4 regions of the Rhizobium sp. BK456 genome follow, and region 1 is predicted to be linked to each of the others. Evidence: predicted binding sites of a transcription regulator. Region 1 holds the regulator's gene; each other region holds the start of a gene.
The links. The regulator LexA, encoded in region 1, represses DNA repair genes until DNA is damaged. The targets are predictions, from matches to a motif close to TGTTCNNNNTGTGTTCNG.
Positions count from the first base shown of each region.

Region 1 (4,192 bases):
AGCGTGCCGGCAACCATGAAAGCGTGGTCGCGGCTCTCCATCTGGCAGGGGCCGGCAATCAGCGACAGGCGGCCGGTATTGGAAAAGGTGACCTGGCCTGCGCCCTCGCCGATCCTGACTTCCGAATTCGTATCAGTGCTCATCATCTTTCCTCGAAGGCGAAAAGCGTGCCCTGCCCGGGCGCCGGCTTCACCAGAATGCGATTGTTCTTGCGCGTGTAGGTCACTCCGTTAGCAGCCAAATGCGCTTCTGTCACGGCAAGATCGGCGACGGTGAAGAGGATGGCCCGGCCGCGCAGGCCGCGGTCGGCGGATAAGACGGCAACCTCGAAATAGGCCTCCAGCCCCTCCGGCGTCATCAGGCTGATTTTCGCATTCGGCGCCGCGATATTGACGCCGAAACCGGTTTTCTCGACCGCCGACTGCGCCATGGCAAGGCTGACGAAACCGGCGTAGGCGGCGGCATCAGGCGCGCACAGCGCGATCTCGGCGATGCCGGTCACGCCATTGGCATGTGTCTCCAGCGCGCCGCGGTCGGCGGGCAATGGATTGATGCGCTGGCAGGTAAAGAGAAAGAAGTCCGGCGCAAGCAGATCCGCTGCAAAGGCCAGTTTGAAGCTGCCGACGCTTTCGGAACCGTCCGGCATCTTCATTGGCCGGCTGAACTCCAGCATCTCGCCGGCGCTCGATCCGCCGGCAGCGAAGTGCCGATGATCGTGGCCGGCATCCTCGGTGCCGAAAACCACCGCCGAAAGCCCCTCATCGCCGCAACGGAAGCGGAAGGCCCGGTTGCGGGCGGTGAAGACATTCCCTTGCCGCGCCGAGGCCTCGCTCTCCTCGACGCTGGCGATACCGAGCGGCTCCAGATAGGTCTTGTCGGCGAAGAAGACACAGGCATTCTCCGTTCCGAAGGGATGGCGGGCATCGGCGGCAACCGTGAAGCCGAGCTTGCCGAGCCGCTCGCGGGCCAGATCGATATTGACGACGGGCAGCACGACATGATCCAGCGGGTGCGGTTTGGCGGAACGCTCGTTCATCATATCCCTCCCTCAAACGATAAGAGATGTGCGACAGCACCACCCCCAATGCAAGACATGTGTGCCAATCCGGCGAATGAAAATAAAAATCTCAAAGAGTTGGCGGCAAGTTTTACGGAAATTTAGCTACTTGCAGAACACATATGGAACATATAGTGTCTGTTCTGGATTTGTTTCAATCAGGGGTCACACGCCGATGCTCACGCGCAAACAACAGGAGCTTCTCCTTTTCATTCATGAGCGCATGAAGGAATCCGGCGTTCCGCCATCTTTCGACGAGATGAAGGATGCCCTGGATCTGGCCTCCAAATCCGGCATTCATCGCCTGATTACAGCGCTCGAAGAACGCGGTTTCATTCGCCGCCTACCGAACCGCGCCAGGGCGCTCGAGGTCATCAAGCTTCCCGAAGCCTATAGTCCCAGCATCCAGCCCCGGCGCGGCTTTTCGCCGAGCGTCATCGAGGGCAGCCTCGGCAAGCCCCAGCCGGTCGCCGCCCCCGCGCCTGTAAAACCCGTCGCCGACAACGGCAACTCGGTCTCGGTGCCGGTCATGGGCCGAATCGCTGCCGGTGTTCCGATATCGGCAATCCAGAACAATACCCACGACATCGTCGTTCCCGCCGACATGCTCGGCTCCGGTGAACATTATGCGCTGGAGGTGAAGGGCGATTCGATGATCGACGCCGGCATCTTCGACGGCGACACGGTGATCATCCGCAACGGCAGCACCGCAAGCCCCGGCGACATCGTCGTTGCCCTCGTCGATGACGAGGAAGCGACGCTGAAGCGCTTCCGCCGCAAGGGCGCCTCGATCGCGCTTGAGGCGGCCAACCCGGCTTACGAGACCCGGATCTTTGGGCCCGACCGCGTCAAGGTGCAGGGCAAGCTCGTCGGCCTCATTCGCCGCTATCACTGACACTGGACAGGCCGGATTCGGTAAAACTGTTGCTGCGCCAGTCATAGGCGCGCTGGCGCATCCATGGCCGCGACAGCGTTTCGAATGCGGTTGCGACCTCCAGGCCGGTATCTGCGAAGCGCAGCTCGAGGGAACCGGTCTTGCGCAGCGTCTCACCGGTGAAGAGCGTCGCGCCTGAGCGGCAGCTGTTGAAACGCAGGCGGACCGGCGTCACGACGATATCGGCTGCATCGCAGGCCGGGCCGAGATAAGCGGCATTGTCGATGATGCTTACCACACGGCCATTGCCAAGCCTTGATATGCACCAGGCCTTTTTGACGCAGGAGAAGCGGTTTGTTTCACCGCCCGCGGCGGCCCCCCGCATCGCTGTCCTTGCTTCATTCTGTTGCTCGCGGGAAAGCCTGACGCGTCGGTCTTCCCCCTCCGGCGGGATAGCGGGGCCACCCAGCATCTTCGGCGGGTGATGCGTCGGCAGGACCAGCGCTCTTTGCCACTGGTCGAAGATGAAATCCGGCGGGTTTTCACGATTGGAAGCCATTGCCGCGGTCTCGACGAGCGCGACCAGACCGCCATCCTCCGAAATCACCAGATCCGGCGGCCGGGAAACCGGCAGAATCAACAGAATGAAGGTCGAAACGGCGAGGATTGCTGAGCCGGCATGGCGCAGCCGGGTGCGGAGCAGCGTCAGCAGCAGGAAGCCTGCCACGGCGATGGCGAAATACCAGGCGGGCAAGCGGCCGACGCCGATATCGCCGCCCCAGCCGGACACTGTCTTGGCGACCGCGATCACCAGATCAAGGCCGAAGCCGACCACCTTCCAGAGCGGAGCGTCCAGACCGAACGGCATGAGCAACATCGCCAGCAGCCCGGCCGGCATCACGATGAAGGAGATGATCGGCATCGTCGCGAGGTTTGCCGGCAGGCCGTAAGCGGTCAGGCGATGAAAATGTTCGATCGAAAACAGCGCCGTGGAAAAACCGCCGATCAGCGAAGTCAGGAAGACGCCGCCGAAGAAACCGGCGACCGCAACGAGCGGCCGGAAGACCGGCAGCCTCAGCAAAGCGTTTTCGCGAATGCGCCGCTCCTTCCACAACTGATAACCCGATACCAGCGCCAATGTCGCGGCAAAGGACATCTGGAAGCTCGGGCCCAGGACTTCGGAGGGCGAAATGGCGATGATGACGAGGGCCGAGAGCACGACATTGCGCAGGCTGATCGACGGCCGATCGAAGAAGACGGCAATCAGCATGATGGCCATCATGATAAAGGCGCGTTCAGCCGAGACCCCGAAGCCGGAGATCAGGTAGTAAGCGGTGACGGCGATGAGCGCGCCTGCTGCGGCGATCTTCTTGGTCGGATAGGCCTGGGCAGCACCTGGAAAGAGGCTGAGCAGCATCCGGAAGCCGACGAAGAAGATGCCGGCCGACAACGCCATGTTGAGGCCCGAGATCGCGACGATATGAGCAAGGCCGGACTGGCGCAGCGCCTCCGTCGTCGCATTCGAGATGGCGCGCCGCTCGTCGGTCACCAGAGCAGCGGCAAAAGCGCCCGTATCGCCGGGCAGGATCGATCGAATGCGATCGCCGATACCGCTGCGCAGCCGGTAAAGCCATTCGAGCATTGCTTCCGACGTCGACATTGCACCCTGCGGGCCCGCCCCCAAATCCCTCTCCGGAGCGCCATAGAAGAAGCCGTTGGCACCGATGCCGTCGAAATAGGCACTGAAGGAGAAATCGTTGAGTTCAGGCAGCGCTGGGCCTGCCGGAGGCGTCAGCCGCGCCCTGCCGGTGATGATGTCACCGATCTCGAAAGGCGTATCGGCGCCGCGGACGATCGCGGTGATGCGCCCCGGCCGCCGCTTCAGCTCCGGCGCCTCCGTGCCGGTGACGGCAAGGATGTAGCGCCAACGCCCACGTCCATCGCCTTCCCGCCGTTCGACACGGCCGGTCACCGTCGTCGTCACGGATGAATCGAGGATCACGGTCGAAGCCCTCCAGCTCTCGAATTGTGCTGAGAGCATGCCGCAGGCGAAAAGCGCCAACGCCAGGAAGCTGGCCTGCAGCACCGGCCGGCTGGGGCCGGCGACGAGAACCACGACCGCCGGCATCGCTAGGCAGAGAAGCGACGCGACGAGGGGAAAATCCCATGGCGCGAGAAACCAGAAGGCCGCCCCGGCGCCGAGGAAGACCGGCGAGAACAGCAGCAGTCGGCCATGGTCGGCCTCCTCGCCCAGCATGCGG
Region 1 is NZ_JACIAO010000003.1:279,160-283,351, forward strand. Features, by position in the region: gene kdsA (3-deoxy-8-phosphooctulonate synthase) at 1-143, opposite strand, end outside; gene FHX03_RS10950 (VOC family protein) at 143-1,036, opposite strand; gene lexA (transcriptional repressor LexA) at 1,233-1,952, shown strand; gene FHX03_RS10960 (ComEC/Rec2 family competence protein) at 1,933-4,192, opposite strand, start outside.

Region 2 (4,192 bases), on a different contig from region 1:
GCTTCCAGCGCGTCTTTGTTCCACTCCTTAACCGCTGCCGCTGGCGATCACTTTCTTCTACAGACATAGAGATTCCCTTCTGTTTGCCCTCGGGACCATCCCTAAGGGTCGTCGCCAAACAGACTCGGAACCAGCAGCATGCACCGTCTACCTAGAAGCAACCCGCTCGTCGGGGTTGCTTCTGCTTCGCCCGCCGCCGTCGTCCCCTCTCGGGTCTCCTCGGGCGTCCGGGTAAGATCAGAGGGCACGAAGGCCCTCCACGGCATTCGCTTTCGCGAATGGCCTGAAAATAACGACTTCTTCCGCTCGTGATCTGAAACGAGATGTAGACTCGCCCTGCCGCAATTACAAGAACAATATTCGCTAACAGCGAACTTTTTTCCACCGTGGACGCGTTATTCTGTCAGGGGGCAGGACCTGAATGCCGCGAAAATGATTGGCAAGGGCGATCAGGCTGTGGGGTTGGCGCGAGCATATTACCCTCGGCGCCGGCCCAGCCGGCCTCAGACTTGTTAGAAAATCCACTCTTCTTACGCCGCCGCCGTCAGCCTCTCCCCCGCGATCCGGTAAGAAATCGCTTCGGCAAGATGCAGGCGGCCGACGGTCGGTTTGCCGTCGAGATCAGCCAGGGTGCGGGCGACCTTGAGGACGCGGTGGTAGCCGCGGGCGGAGAATTTCATTTTTTCGGCGGCGTCGCGCAAGAGCTGCAGGCCGGCGGCATCCGGTTCGGCGAGTTTCTCGATCATTGATGTGGAGCAGCGGGCATTGGTGCCGATGCCCTTGGCGCCGGCGGCCTCGAAGCGCTCTTGCTGCCGTTCGCGGGCGCGGGCGACGCGGCGGGCGACGTCGGCGCTGGCCTCGGCGGCCATCGGGCGGATGAGATCGGCGGCGGAGACGGCGGGTACGTCGATGCGGATATCGATGCGGTCCATCAGCGGGCCGGAGATGCGGGCCTGGTAATCGCTCATGCAGCGCGGGCCGCGGGCGCAGGTGTGATCGGGCTCGCCCGCCATGCCGCAGCGGCAGGGGTTCATCGCCGCGATCAGCTGGAATTTGGCCGGATAGGAGACGCGGTGATTGGCGCGCGCAATGACGCATTCGCCGCCTTCGAGCGGCTGGCGCAGCGCATCGAGCGCCTGCGGCGTGAATTCGGGAAACTCGTCGAGGAAGAGTACGCCATGATGGGCAAGCGAGGCTTCGCCCGGCCGGGCGCGCAGGCCACCGCCGACGAGGGCCGCCATGGTGGCGGAATGATGCGGAGTGCGGAAGGGACGGCGATCGGAAAGCTTGCCGCCGGTAAGCTGGCCGGCGATCGAATGGACCATCGAGACTTCAAGCAGCTCGGCCGCCGAAAGCGGCGGCAGGATCGACGGCAGCCGTGCGGCCAGCATCGATTTGCCGGAGCCGGGAGGGCCGACCATCAAGAGATTATGGCCTCCAGCGGCCGCCACTTCGAGCGCGCGCTTGGCGCTTTCCTGGCCCTTGATCTCGGCGAGATCCGGCAGGTTGGCGGCGTTGGCGCGGATCGACGCTTCCGGCCGGGTGAGGACCTGGGTGCCGCGGAAATGATTGGCAAGGGCGATCAGGCTGCGCGGCGCGAGGATATTGACCTCGGCGCCGGCCCAGGCGGCCTCGGCGCCGCTTTCGGCCGGGCAGATCAGCCCCTTGCCGAGCGCATTGGCGCCGATGGCAGCCGGCAGCGCGCCTGATATCGCGGCGATGGTGCCGTCGAGGTTGAGTTCGCCGACGACGACATAATCCGACAGCGCATCGGCGGGAATGGCGCCGAGGGCGGCCATCAGGGCAAGCGCGATCGGCAGATCGAAATGCGAGCCCTCTTTCGGCAGATCGGCGGGCGCCAGATTGACGGTCACCCGCTTGCCCGGCAGCGACAGGCCGGAGGCATGAAGGGCGGCCTGCACCCGCTCGCGGCTTTCGGCCACGGCCTTGTCGGGCAGGCCGACGATCTGCATGCCGACCTTGCCGGGCGCGACCATGACCTGGACCTCGACCGGCACGCCTTCGATGCCCTGAAATGCCACCGTACTGACACGCGCGACCATAAACCCGTCCCCCTGCCCGCCAACTCTTATACCGCCTGCAACCCTTCAGGGCCAGCGGTTGCAATCTGGCATGGGAATAGGAATAAAACAAGAACAAGAAAGGAACGGAGTCAGATATGGACTGTGACCGGGGTTGTGCCCGGTCACAGCAGGCGCGGGTGGCTCGCGCGGTAGGCTCAGCCGCGCTTGCGCTCGATCGCGTCCCAGAGCAGGCTTGCGATATCGGCGCCGCCGAATTTTTTCACTTCGCGGATGCCTGTCGGAGAGGTGACGTTGATCTCGGTCATGTAATCGCCGATCACATCGATGCCGACGAGCAGGAAGCCGCGTTCCCGCAGCGCCGGACCGATGCGCTCGCAGATTTCCTGTTCGCGCGACGTCAGCTCGGTCGCCTCGGCGCGGCCGCCGACATGCATGTTGGAGCGGCTGTCGTGCTCGGCCGGCACGCGGTTGATGGCGCCGGCAAATTCGCCGTCGACCAGGATGATGCGTTTGTCGCCCTTGCGCACGTCCGGCAGATATTGCTGGGCGATGAACGGCTCGCGGAAAAGCTGGCCGAACATTTCCAGCAGCGAAGAGAGGTTGCGGTCGTCGCGCGTGGAATGGAAGACACCGGCGCCGCCATTGCCGTAGAGCGGCTTCAGGATGATATCGCCCATCTCGTCGCGGAAGCGGCGGATTTCGGCGGGATCCTTGGTGATCAGCGTCTTCGGCATCAGGTCGGCAAATTCGGTGACGAAGATCTTTTCCGGCGAATTGCGCACCCAGGCCGGATCGTTGACGACGAGCGTCTTCGGGTGGATGCGCTCGAGCAGATGCGTCGAGGTGATATAGGCCATGTCGAAGGGCGGGTCCTGGCGCAGAAGCACCACGTCCATGGTCGACAGATCGACGCGCTCGGGCGCGCCGAGCTCGAAGTGATCGCCCTTGACGTCGCGCAGCAGCATCGGCTCGACGCTGGCATAGAGCTTGCCGTCGCGGAAGCTCAGGCGTTCAGGCGTGTAATGGAACAGCCGGTAGCCGCGCGCTTGGGCTTCCAAGCTCATGGCGAAGGTGGAGTCGCCCGCAATATTGATGCCGGCGACATGGTCCATCTGGACCGCTACATTGGTGATCTTGGCCATTTCCGTCCCTCGCTGAATGCCGGACAGATGTAGGTCGGCCCGGTATCAAACGCAACGGTCAATCAAGGCTTGCGGCGCCAGCCAATTACCGGGTTTCGAGGATGCGCATCAGCCGGCCGCGATAGCTGTCGAGAATGACGGCGAGCACGATGACGGCGCCGATGACGATCGGCTTGATGTTGTCGTCGGCGCCCAAGAGCTGCAATCCGGTCGACAGCACCTGCAGAATGCAGGCCCCGACCAACGTGCCGATGATCGAGCCCTTGCCGCCCGAGAGGCTGGTGCCGCCGATGATGACCGCGGCGATGGCATTCAGTTCGTAGCCGATGCCGGCGACCGGGCTGCCGACATTGAGGCGGAGCAAATAGACCATGGCAGCAATGCCGGCCGTCAGCCCCGAGATGGTGAAGACGGCGATCTTGTATCGTTTCGGCTGGTGACCCGACAGGCGGACGGCCTCTTCATTGGTGCCGATGGCGAAGACGAAGCGGCCGAAGACGGTGTAGCGCAGCACGAACCAGCCGATGAGGACGACGACGATCGCAATCAGGAAGATCGACGGGAAGATGCCCCAGAAGATCAGGTTGCCGAAATCGACGAAAGGCTGAGGTAGGCCGGTAATCGTCGAATTGTCGCTGACGACGCGGGCCAGGCCGCTCGCGACATTCAGCATGCCAAGGGTGACGATGAAGGACGGAAGCTTCCACTTCTCGCAGATCCAGCCGTTGACGGCGCCTAGCACGGCACCGGTGCCCATCGAGGCCAGGCAGGCGAGAATGATGGCCTGCCATGGCGAAAACGCCGGATTGATCATGATCGTCGCACCGATCACCGTGCAAAGGGCAAGCAGCGAGCCGACAGAGAGATCGATGCCGCCGACCAGGATGACGAAGGTCATGCCGGCGGCCAGCACGGTGTTGATGGCGATCTGCACAAAGATCTTCAGGAAATTCTCAGGCGTGGCAAAATAGGGCGCCGTCGCCGAGAAAAACGCCAGGATCAGGA
Region 2 is NZ_JACIAO010000001.1:1,099,053-1,103,244, forward strand. Features, by position in the region: gene FHX03_RS05735 (YifB family Mg chelatase-like AAA ATPase) at 531-2,063, opposite strand; gene gshB (glutathione synthase) at 2,240-3,187, opposite strand; gene FHX03_RS05745 (ABC transporter permease) at 3,273-4,192, opposite strand, start outside.
Region 2: the regulator LexA is predicted to act here: its motif matches at 2,153-2,170, upstream of FHX03_RS05735 (YifB family Mg chelatase-like AAA ATPase).

Region 3 (4,192 bases), on a different contig from region 1:
CCTGGACCGAGCTGGATGAGATCGACGTCGTCATCACCTCAGGGGGCACCGGCTTTACCGGCCGCGATGTGACGCCCGAAGCGCTGGAGCCCTTGTTCGAAAAGCGCATGGACGGCTTTTCCGCCGTCTTCCACCGCATCTCCTACGACAAGATCGGCACGGCGACGATCCAGTCTCGCGCCACGGCGGGCGTTGCCAACGCCACTTTCATCTTCGCGCTGCCGGGGTCGCCCGGCGCCTGCCGGGATGCCTGGGACGGCATTTTGAAAGCACAGCTCGACTACCGCAGCCTGCCGTGCAATTTCGTCGAGATCATGCCGCGTCTGGACGAACACCTGAAACGCGGCGCGATGAAATAGGCTACCGAACCCGGCTCGCTATGTGGCAAGGCCCGGCAGAGTGGGCATCGTTTCCCAGCTGTCAACCGACAGCAGGATGCAGCTTATGCCGTGAACATCCGTGACGACGAGCGTCCAGGTGCCGCTTTCGGCGGCATAGACCTCAAGAACGGCGTTCTCGTTGACCAGTCCGACCGCTGTCAGCTTTTCGGCGAAATTCTTGTCCAGGAAATTGACGACCTCGGATCGGCCTGCGCAACTGAGCATCGTCTGCGATGCTGCCGAATGCGGATGCGCGATCACCAATGTCGGCAATATGACGGCCAGCAGGCCGTAGAGCATATTGCGTACCATGACGCACCTCCTTCCGCCGGGAACCCGGCAGAAGAGGAGATTGTCGCCGACCTGTTCTGCCGTCCACCGGCATCCATGGCCATCCGTTGCGAAGCGAGGCGCTTCGGCGGCGCCATGGAAGAATTATAGCGCAAAATCCGATTGGGCGCCATCTTTTGCGCGATGGTGGGTTGCAATCGCCGACGTTATTGCGGGACCAGCCCCTCATCCGGCTGCGGCCACCTTCTCCCCGCTTGCGGGGCGAAGGGGATATGCCGCAACCTCTCCGTTCCCCGCTAACGTCTCGCAGGGCACGTCCCCTCTCCCCGTTCTTCACGGGGAGAAGACGTTTTCGGCGCCAACCAGATATGCGCGGTCAAGCCCAGCTCAAGATTGAGAGCGAAATCGTCTACCGAGCGGCGCGCGCCACCCAGGAAGGAATCAATTCACTGGCGAGCTTGCGCGGCTTCTGGCCCTTGGCGAATTCGGCAAGGGCCATGCCGCTTTGGGCGGCGGCGAGCGCCTGGTTCTTCGGCATCAGCAGACCGAGTTCCAACGGCGGCGCGGCGCGACCGATGCGCTTCAGAAACGGGCGCCGGTAGCCGCGCGAGGCGGTGAAGCGCGCCGGCAGCTTGTTCAGCGCCATATATTCGGCGATCTCGTCGATCCAGCCGGCCTGAGGCCGCGCGCCGGGCTCGACGAAGAGCAGCCATTCGCCGCGGGCGGAGCGGACGATGTCCTTGATATCCCAGTGCAAATAAAACCGGCAGCCAGCGGCGTCGGCGACCCGCGAGCTGCCGTCGCGCGAGCCGTGATCGAGCACGACCACATCGCTGACCAGCCCCTCTACCGCGCCTGCCACCAATACCGATAAAGTCTGGGCCAGCTCAGTTTCCTGATCCTGACATTCGAGAACAACCGTCAACATCGCCCATTCATAATGCGCCGTACAAATTATTGCCAGCGGCGTTTTCCGCATTTTGTTCTTGCATTGTTCTTGTTTTGCGGATAGGAATTTAATCATCAAAACGGGCGGAAGCGATGGCTTTTGCCGCGGGAGAATCCGATGAGAGAGCAGTCCTTGGCAGGGCAGGCCGCATTCGCGCCTGCCAATACGGCAGATATTGCCGATGCGATGATCGTGTCCTCCGGGCTGCGGATCGAGGTCGATCGGCGCCGTGGGCGCGGGGCGGGATTGAACCCGACAGGCAGGTTCGAGGCGCTGCAGCGCGAGACCTTCGACGATGGCTGGCAGACGCTGGAAGAGCTGCCGCCGTTCAAGACGGACGTGCAGATCGAGAAGCCGCGCACGGCCATTACCCGCAACGAATCGCCTGACATTGGCTTCGACCGCTCGATCAATCCCTATCGCGGCTGCGAGCATGGCTGCATCTATTGTTTCGCCCGGCCGACGCACGCCTATATGGGGCTTTCGGCGGGGCTTGATTTCGAGACGAAGCTCTTCGCCAAGCCGGATGCGGCAAAACTGCTGGAACGGGAACTTGCCAAGCCGGGCTACAAGGTGCGGGCGATCGCAATCGGCACCAATACCGACCCCTATCAGCCGATCGAAAAGGAATGGCGCATCATGCGCGGTATTCTCGAGGTCTTGAACAAGGCGAACCACCCGGTATCGATCGTGACCAAGTCAGCGATGATCCTGCGGGATCTCGACATTCTGCGGGAGATGGCGGCGAAGAACCTGGTGCGCGTCGGCATCTCGGTCACCACGCTCGACCGCAAGCTTGCCCGGACGATGGAGCCGCGCGCCGCCACGCCGCCGCGCCGGCTGGAGACCATTCACACACTGTCGGAAGCCGGCATCCAGACGGCTGTGATGGCTGCACCGCTGATCCCGGCGCTGAACGATCACGAGCTGGAGCGCATCCTCGAATCGGCCAAGGCTGCCGGCGCTGCCGAGGCGAGTTATGTCATCCTGAGACTGCCGCTCGAGGTCAGCCCGCTCTTCCGCGACTGGCTGCTGCAGCATTATCCCGATCGTTACCGGCATGTGATGTCGCTGGTGCGCTCGATGCGCGGCGGCAAGGATTACGATGCCGAATTCGGCAAGCGCATGAAGGGCGCCGGTCCCTATGCCTGGCAGATCGCCCGACGCTTTGAAATGGCCGCCAGGCGTTTCGGCCTGACGCGGCGCGGCATGCCGCTGCGCGACGATCTGTTCGTGCCGCCCGATGGCAGCGGCGTGCAGCTGTCGCTGCTCTAGGCTTTGTCTTACGCAATTCTTGGCTTCTCGCTTTGTCTGGAATTGCTTTTTGACTTTTTACGCAATTCCGGACGGAAAACCGTGCCGCACTTTTCCCGGAATTGCTTCAAGCTTGCGCATCGGCTGCTCAGAAAAACCGCCCTGTTTTCGAGCCCCGAGCGCAATTCCCGCGGATGGCACTGACCGCCACCATCCGCCGGACCCGGTCCCCGACCGCCGCCCTGATCGGGGACTTGCGGGCAATCGGGTTGGCGTGCGAGGCTCAGCCGCATGAAACCTCGCACGCCACCCGATTCTCCCCAGCTGTTCCAAGCGGTTCCCCTCGTGCCGGATTTCCGGCTGGAGCTCAAAGCCCGCAAGGCCGGCCACTGGCCGGTCGCCGGCGCCGACGAGGCCGGCCGCGGGCCGCTCGCCGGGCCGGTCGTTGCTGCCGCCGTCATCCTCGACCCGAAGCGCATCCCGGAGGGGCTGAACGATTCCAAGCAGCTTTCGGCGCAACGGCGCGAGGAGCTGTTCGTGCAGATCCTGGCGACCGCCACCGTCTCGATCGCCTCCTCCAGCTCGACACGTATCGACGAGACGGATATCCGTAAGGCGAGCCTCGACGCCATGCGCCGCGCCATCTGCAGCCTCGCCATCCCGGCAAGCTACGTGCTGACCGACGGGCTCGACGTGCCGCCCGGCCTCGATTGCCCCGGACAGGCTGTCGTCAAGGGCGATGCCCGTTCGGTCTCGATCGCCGCCGCCTCGATCGTCGCCAAGGTCACACGCGACCGGATGATGGCGCGCGCCCATCACGTCTTTCCGGATTACGGCTTTGCCGCTCATGTCGGCTACGGCACGGCGCAGCACCGCGCCGGCATCGAAAAACTAGGCCCCTGCTCCCTGCACCGGATGAGCTTTCGGCCGCTGCGCAAGGTCGAGGACGGTCCTGAGATGGACGAGCTGATCTCGGAATAGGTCTGGACTCCAGACTGCCGAGAGCTGCTTTAGGCCCCCTCCCCAACCGGACAGGCTCGGATTTCATAAAAGGAACTATCAACAAGAAAAGGCCGGGACATGCCCGGCCTTTTGCTCATTTCATTCGATACTGCTCAGTTGAGCCGCGTCTTGACCTGGCCGACGGCGTTGCCGAAGAGCTCGGACTGGACCTTGGCGTCGGCCTGCTTGGCGAGCACCGTTTCGGCAGCCGCGATCGCGAGATCGACGGCGGCGGAACGGACCGCCTTCATCGCTTCGGCCTCGGCCTGCTTGATCTTCTGCTCGGAAAGCGCCGTTCGGTTGGCGACGAATTCTT
Region 3 is NZ_JACIAO010000001.1:522,787-526,978, forward strand. Features, by position in the region: gene moaB (molybdenum cofactor biosynthesis protein B) at 1-359, shown strand, start outside; gene FHX03_RS02885 (hypothetical protein) at 378-692, opposite strand; gene FHX03_RS02890 (glycosyl transferase) at 1,081-1,599, opposite strand; gene FHX03_RS02895 (PA0069 family radical SAM protein) at 1,738-2,895, shown strand; gene FHX03_RS02900 (ribonuclease HII) at 3,166-3,855, shown strand; gene FHX03_RS02905 (F0F1 ATP synthase subunit B) at 3,990-4,192, opposite strand, start outside.
Region 3: the regulator LexA is predicted to act here: its motif matches at 1,653-1,670, upstream of FHX03_RS02890 (glycosyl transferase).

Region 4 (4,192 bases), on a different contig from region 1:
TCGAATTTCGGCCCGCGGTATGGGTTGCCGTTCGGGAGGTAGAGCGCTCCGATAATGGTCCCCTCGACGATTGCCTCGATGTAGCACTTCCGGTTCGCCTGGCAGTCCCTTTTTCGTAAGGTGAGGCTCCAGCCCCTTTGTGCGAGGATTGCGACGCCGTTCCAAGACTTCTCGCCCTGCCAGCGGCGCCGTACCCGGCTGCCTCGATCGCCTTGACGGGAACTTCTCCTGCGGCGCCTTCAGCTCCTGCAGACAGACTACGTCCGGCTCGGCCTCATCCAACCATGGAGGACTTCAAGCCGGCCGTTTACGCCGTTGACGTTTAGGTGGCGAGCTTCACGGCCTACCGGCGGCCGATTTCCGCTTCGACCTTCTTGCGAGAATTCCCTGCGCTCTTCACGGCTTTCTTGACCGTGTCCTTGGAAACACCTTCCTTCTTCGCTTCGTAACGGACTTCATGATCTTGTCCGGCTGCGACCTTGGCGCGATCCTGCGCTCTGCCTTGGGACGTCGTTGCCATTTGCAATCCTCCTAATGATTTTGGTCAGCGGAAAACGATCGCGGAGTCAGGAAGTTCCGCCTGCCCCTCAGGTGAAAGGCATTCCTCGCGGATCCCGCAGAGGCAAGTATCCGATCGCGAATTTCTCGACAAAGATGCGCACGTCGAAAAGCGGTTCACTTACGTCTTCTAAGGGGACGCTCAATCGCCCGGTCGACCTGGAAGTTTAGTAATATCCAGGGCCCATGCTAACGCCGACGAACACCATATCTGCGAGCGGGGCTTCAGATCCTTACGCTGGTTCACCGTTCCCAGTCTGATCCCAACCTGCTCGGCATCTTCCTGCTCTCCAGCCGTGTAGACGGGCGATCCGCAATCGGCACAGAAGAACTGCAGCCGCCGACGACCATTGTCGGCGGTCTTAACATAAAGCTTGGGCTCACCGGACGTGATCTGGAACTGGCTGCGTTGTGTGCTGACGGTTGCCCTGTACGCGGTGCCAGTCAATCTCTGGCAGTCGGTGCAGTGGCAGATCGCGACGTCCTGCGGATCCACCTCGGCTTCATAGGCGATCTTTCCGCATTGGCATGCGCCATCGATGTACATGTCATTCCTCCATCCGTGTTGTTGCGAGACTTAAAGAATGGCCCTCGCAAGTCGGGATCTACCTCTGCCAGTCCTGCCTTCCCTCGACACCTTCTTGATTTCTGCGCTTGCGCGTTTCAGAGACCTTGCCTGCCGTCTCGCATCCCGCAGCTCATTCAGCGTCAGCTGCCGCCATCCGCGATTTTTCTGATATTCTGCCGGCTCCGCCGTCGCCGCCCGGCTCCTTTGGTTTTTTGGAAATCACGTTGAGAACGGTAGGTGGAGAGCGCGTCGGCCATCGGGGATCTCCGGGATCAGCGTCCGGAGACCCGGATTGCGCCGACGTCCCCGAATGTCTGCTGGACCGCAGGGATCATGCTGGAATTGATATCGGCTGAAACTTCGATCTCGCCCTCCAGCGGAGCATCGCCGCGCGCACCACCATCGTGAGAGACATCGCCGCCTGATGGAGCAGAGCCAGCGGTATTCTTAGCCGAGGTCGATTGGATAAAGATGTCCGGTCGAGCAATACCGTGCTGCTGGACGAGATGTTCTACCGCGAGATCGGCAGCCTCTCGTGTTTTGAAAACGGCTGTGATGGTTGTGGTGCTGTCGTCGGCCATGGTTCAATCTCCTATCTAATCTAATTCATGATCAAACGCCTGAAGAAGCGTGGAGTTTCCCTCTGGAGGTCCTCCGAACATGGCCAGCACTTGGATACCATGTCGGAAGATGATATGTTCCTGTTTCGTTTTCGCCAGTGACGCTCAATCGCCATGGATCTCACCACCATCTCAACCATCAGGAAAATCATCCATGTCGACATGGATGCCTTCTACGCATCGGTCGAGCAGCGCGACAATCCGGAGCTTCGTGGCAAGCCACTCGCTGTCGGCGGAGCGGCTGCTCGCGGCGTCGTTGCAGCAGCAAGCTACGAGGCGCGGGAGTTCGGCGTTCGCTCGGCAATGCCGTCGATCACGGCGGCGCGGAAGTGCCCGGATCTGATCTTCGTGAAGCCCAGGTTCGAAGTCTATCGCGCGGTCTCGCAGCAGATCCGCGAGATTTTTGCAGAGTATACGCCTTTCATTGAACCGCTGTCGCTCGACGAGGCTTATCTCGACGTCACCGAAAACCTCAAGGGCATGTCGGTTGCCACCGAGATCGCGCGGGAAATCCGTGCCAGCATCAAGGCTGTGACTGGGCTGAATGCTTCGGCCGGCATCTCCTACAACAAGTTCCTCGCCAAGATGGCGTCCGACCTCAACAAGCCGAACGGCCAAGCGGTCATCACGCCGAAGAACGGCCCGGCGTTCGTCGAGCAACTTGCGGTCAAGAAATTTCATGGCGTCGGCCCGGCTACGGCGGAGAAGATGCACCGGCTCGGTATCGAGACCGGTGTGGATTTGAAGGCAAAGTCCCTGCAGTTCCTAGTCGAGCATTTCGGAAAGTCGGGCCCGTACTTCTATGGTATTGCTCGGGGCATCGATGAGCGGCAGGTCCGGCCCGACCGGGTGCGTAAATCGGTCGGCGCGGAAGATACATTTGCCGTCGACATCGACGACCTTGATGTGGCGACACAGGAGCTCGAGCCGCTTGCGGAAAAGGTTTGGTCCTACTGCGAAGCCAAGGGGTTCAGCGGCAAGACGGTAACCGTGAAAATAAAGTACTCCGACTTTACCCAGGCCACCCGGAGCAAAACAACTGCTCTCCCCTTTGCAGGTGTTGAGGACATCCTCGGCGCGGCCAACGTCCTTCTGGCCGGTGTCTATCCGTTCAAGCGACCAGTCCGGCTTCTTGGTGTGACGCTGTCGTCGCTGACCAATGACAAAGATTCCGAAAACGGGGAACAACCGCAGCTCGGCCTCGGTTTCTGAGCAGAAGGACCTGGAGCAAATCAAGCATTGAAAGCCGAAATGTTGCCATCCTGTATTCGCGTTATCGACCTTGAAACCGCCGGCAACGGGCCGAGCGATGTCTGTGAGATCGGGTGGCAGGACGTCGTTCAGGACGAAGATGGGCGGTGGGAAGTTTCGGAGGAGCGTGGCTCGGCACTCGTGAATCCGGGCCGGCCGATTTCGGCCGACACCATGGCGATCCATCATATCCAGGATTATGAAGTCGGAAGCGCACCGTTCTGGAAAGAGGTAGCGCCCAGCATCTTGCGGCCACCGCACCCGATCGCGGCGCTTGCCGCACACCGTGCCGCCTTCGAGCAGCGATACTGCACGCCAAGACTGGCCGGTGTTACGCCCTGGATCTGCACATGGAAATGCGCTTTGCGTGTCTGGCCGGAGCTTCCAAGGTTTTCCAACCAGATGCTGCGTTATCAGCGCAGGCCCGAAGGTCTGATCCATGAGATCGGCCTTCCCGCCCATCGGGCCATGCCCGACGCCTATGTCACGGCCCATCATCTGCGTGACGAGCTAAACGCCGCTTCGTTGGATGAGCTCCTGTTTTGGAGTTCAGAGCCGGGCTTGTTACCGCGGGTGCCCGCGGGCCCTGACCGCGGCAAAAGCTGGGATCGCTTGACCATAGAGGCGCTGACTGCCTTCCTAAGTGATCGCGATACCGATGTGCGCTTCAGCGCCGAGACGGAGCTGCTGCGGCGAGGAGGGAAAGTACCCACGGTGCCGGTTCCGGCCCAGCAGACGCTTTTGTGACTGATTTGACTTTACTTGATGAGCCCGGACCGCCGACTTGAAGACACGCCATCCGATGATCGTGACAGCACAAATTGCGGAGCATGATCTCATCCCTTTCGATCTGCTACGTCAGAAACATTTTCCCCAAGATCGGAATTTCCTGCGGGCTCATCTGACGATGTTTCACCGGCTGCCGGGCGAATATGTTGGGAGGATCGTCGAAAGCCTTCAATTTGTTGCGAAGGAGACGCGCACGATTTCAGCCCGCGCTACCGGCGTCCGTCATCTCGGAGCCGGCGTGGCATTCACAATTGAAAGCACTGAGCTGAACTCGATCCGCGATGCCCTACGCAGCGATTTCGTCCACTGGTTGGGCTCGCAGGACATGCAGACGTGGCGGCCGCACATCACGATCCAGAACAAGGTCTCCGTCGCCGAAGCGAACAAGCTTCACCGCGAACTCGCC
Region 4 is NZ_JACIAO010000017.1:26,807-30,998, forward strand. Features, by position in the region: partial or broken gene FHX03_RS32115 (exodeoxyribonuclease III) at 1-340, opposite strand, end outside; gene FHX03_RS32120 (DUF3606 domain-containing protein) at 344-520, opposite strand; gene FHX03_RS32125 (GFA family protein) at 701-1,105, opposite strand; gene FHX03_RS32130 (hypothetical protein) at 1,399-1,707, opposite strand; gene dinB (DNA polymerase IV) at 1,861-2,958, shown strand; gene FHX03_RS32140 (exonuclease domain-containing protein) at 2,986-3,744, shown strand; gene FHX03_RS32145 (2'-5' RNA ligase family protein) at 3,800-4,192, shown strand, end outside.
Region 4: the regulator LexA is predicted to act here: its motif matches at 1,823-1,840, upstream of dinB (DNA polymerase IV).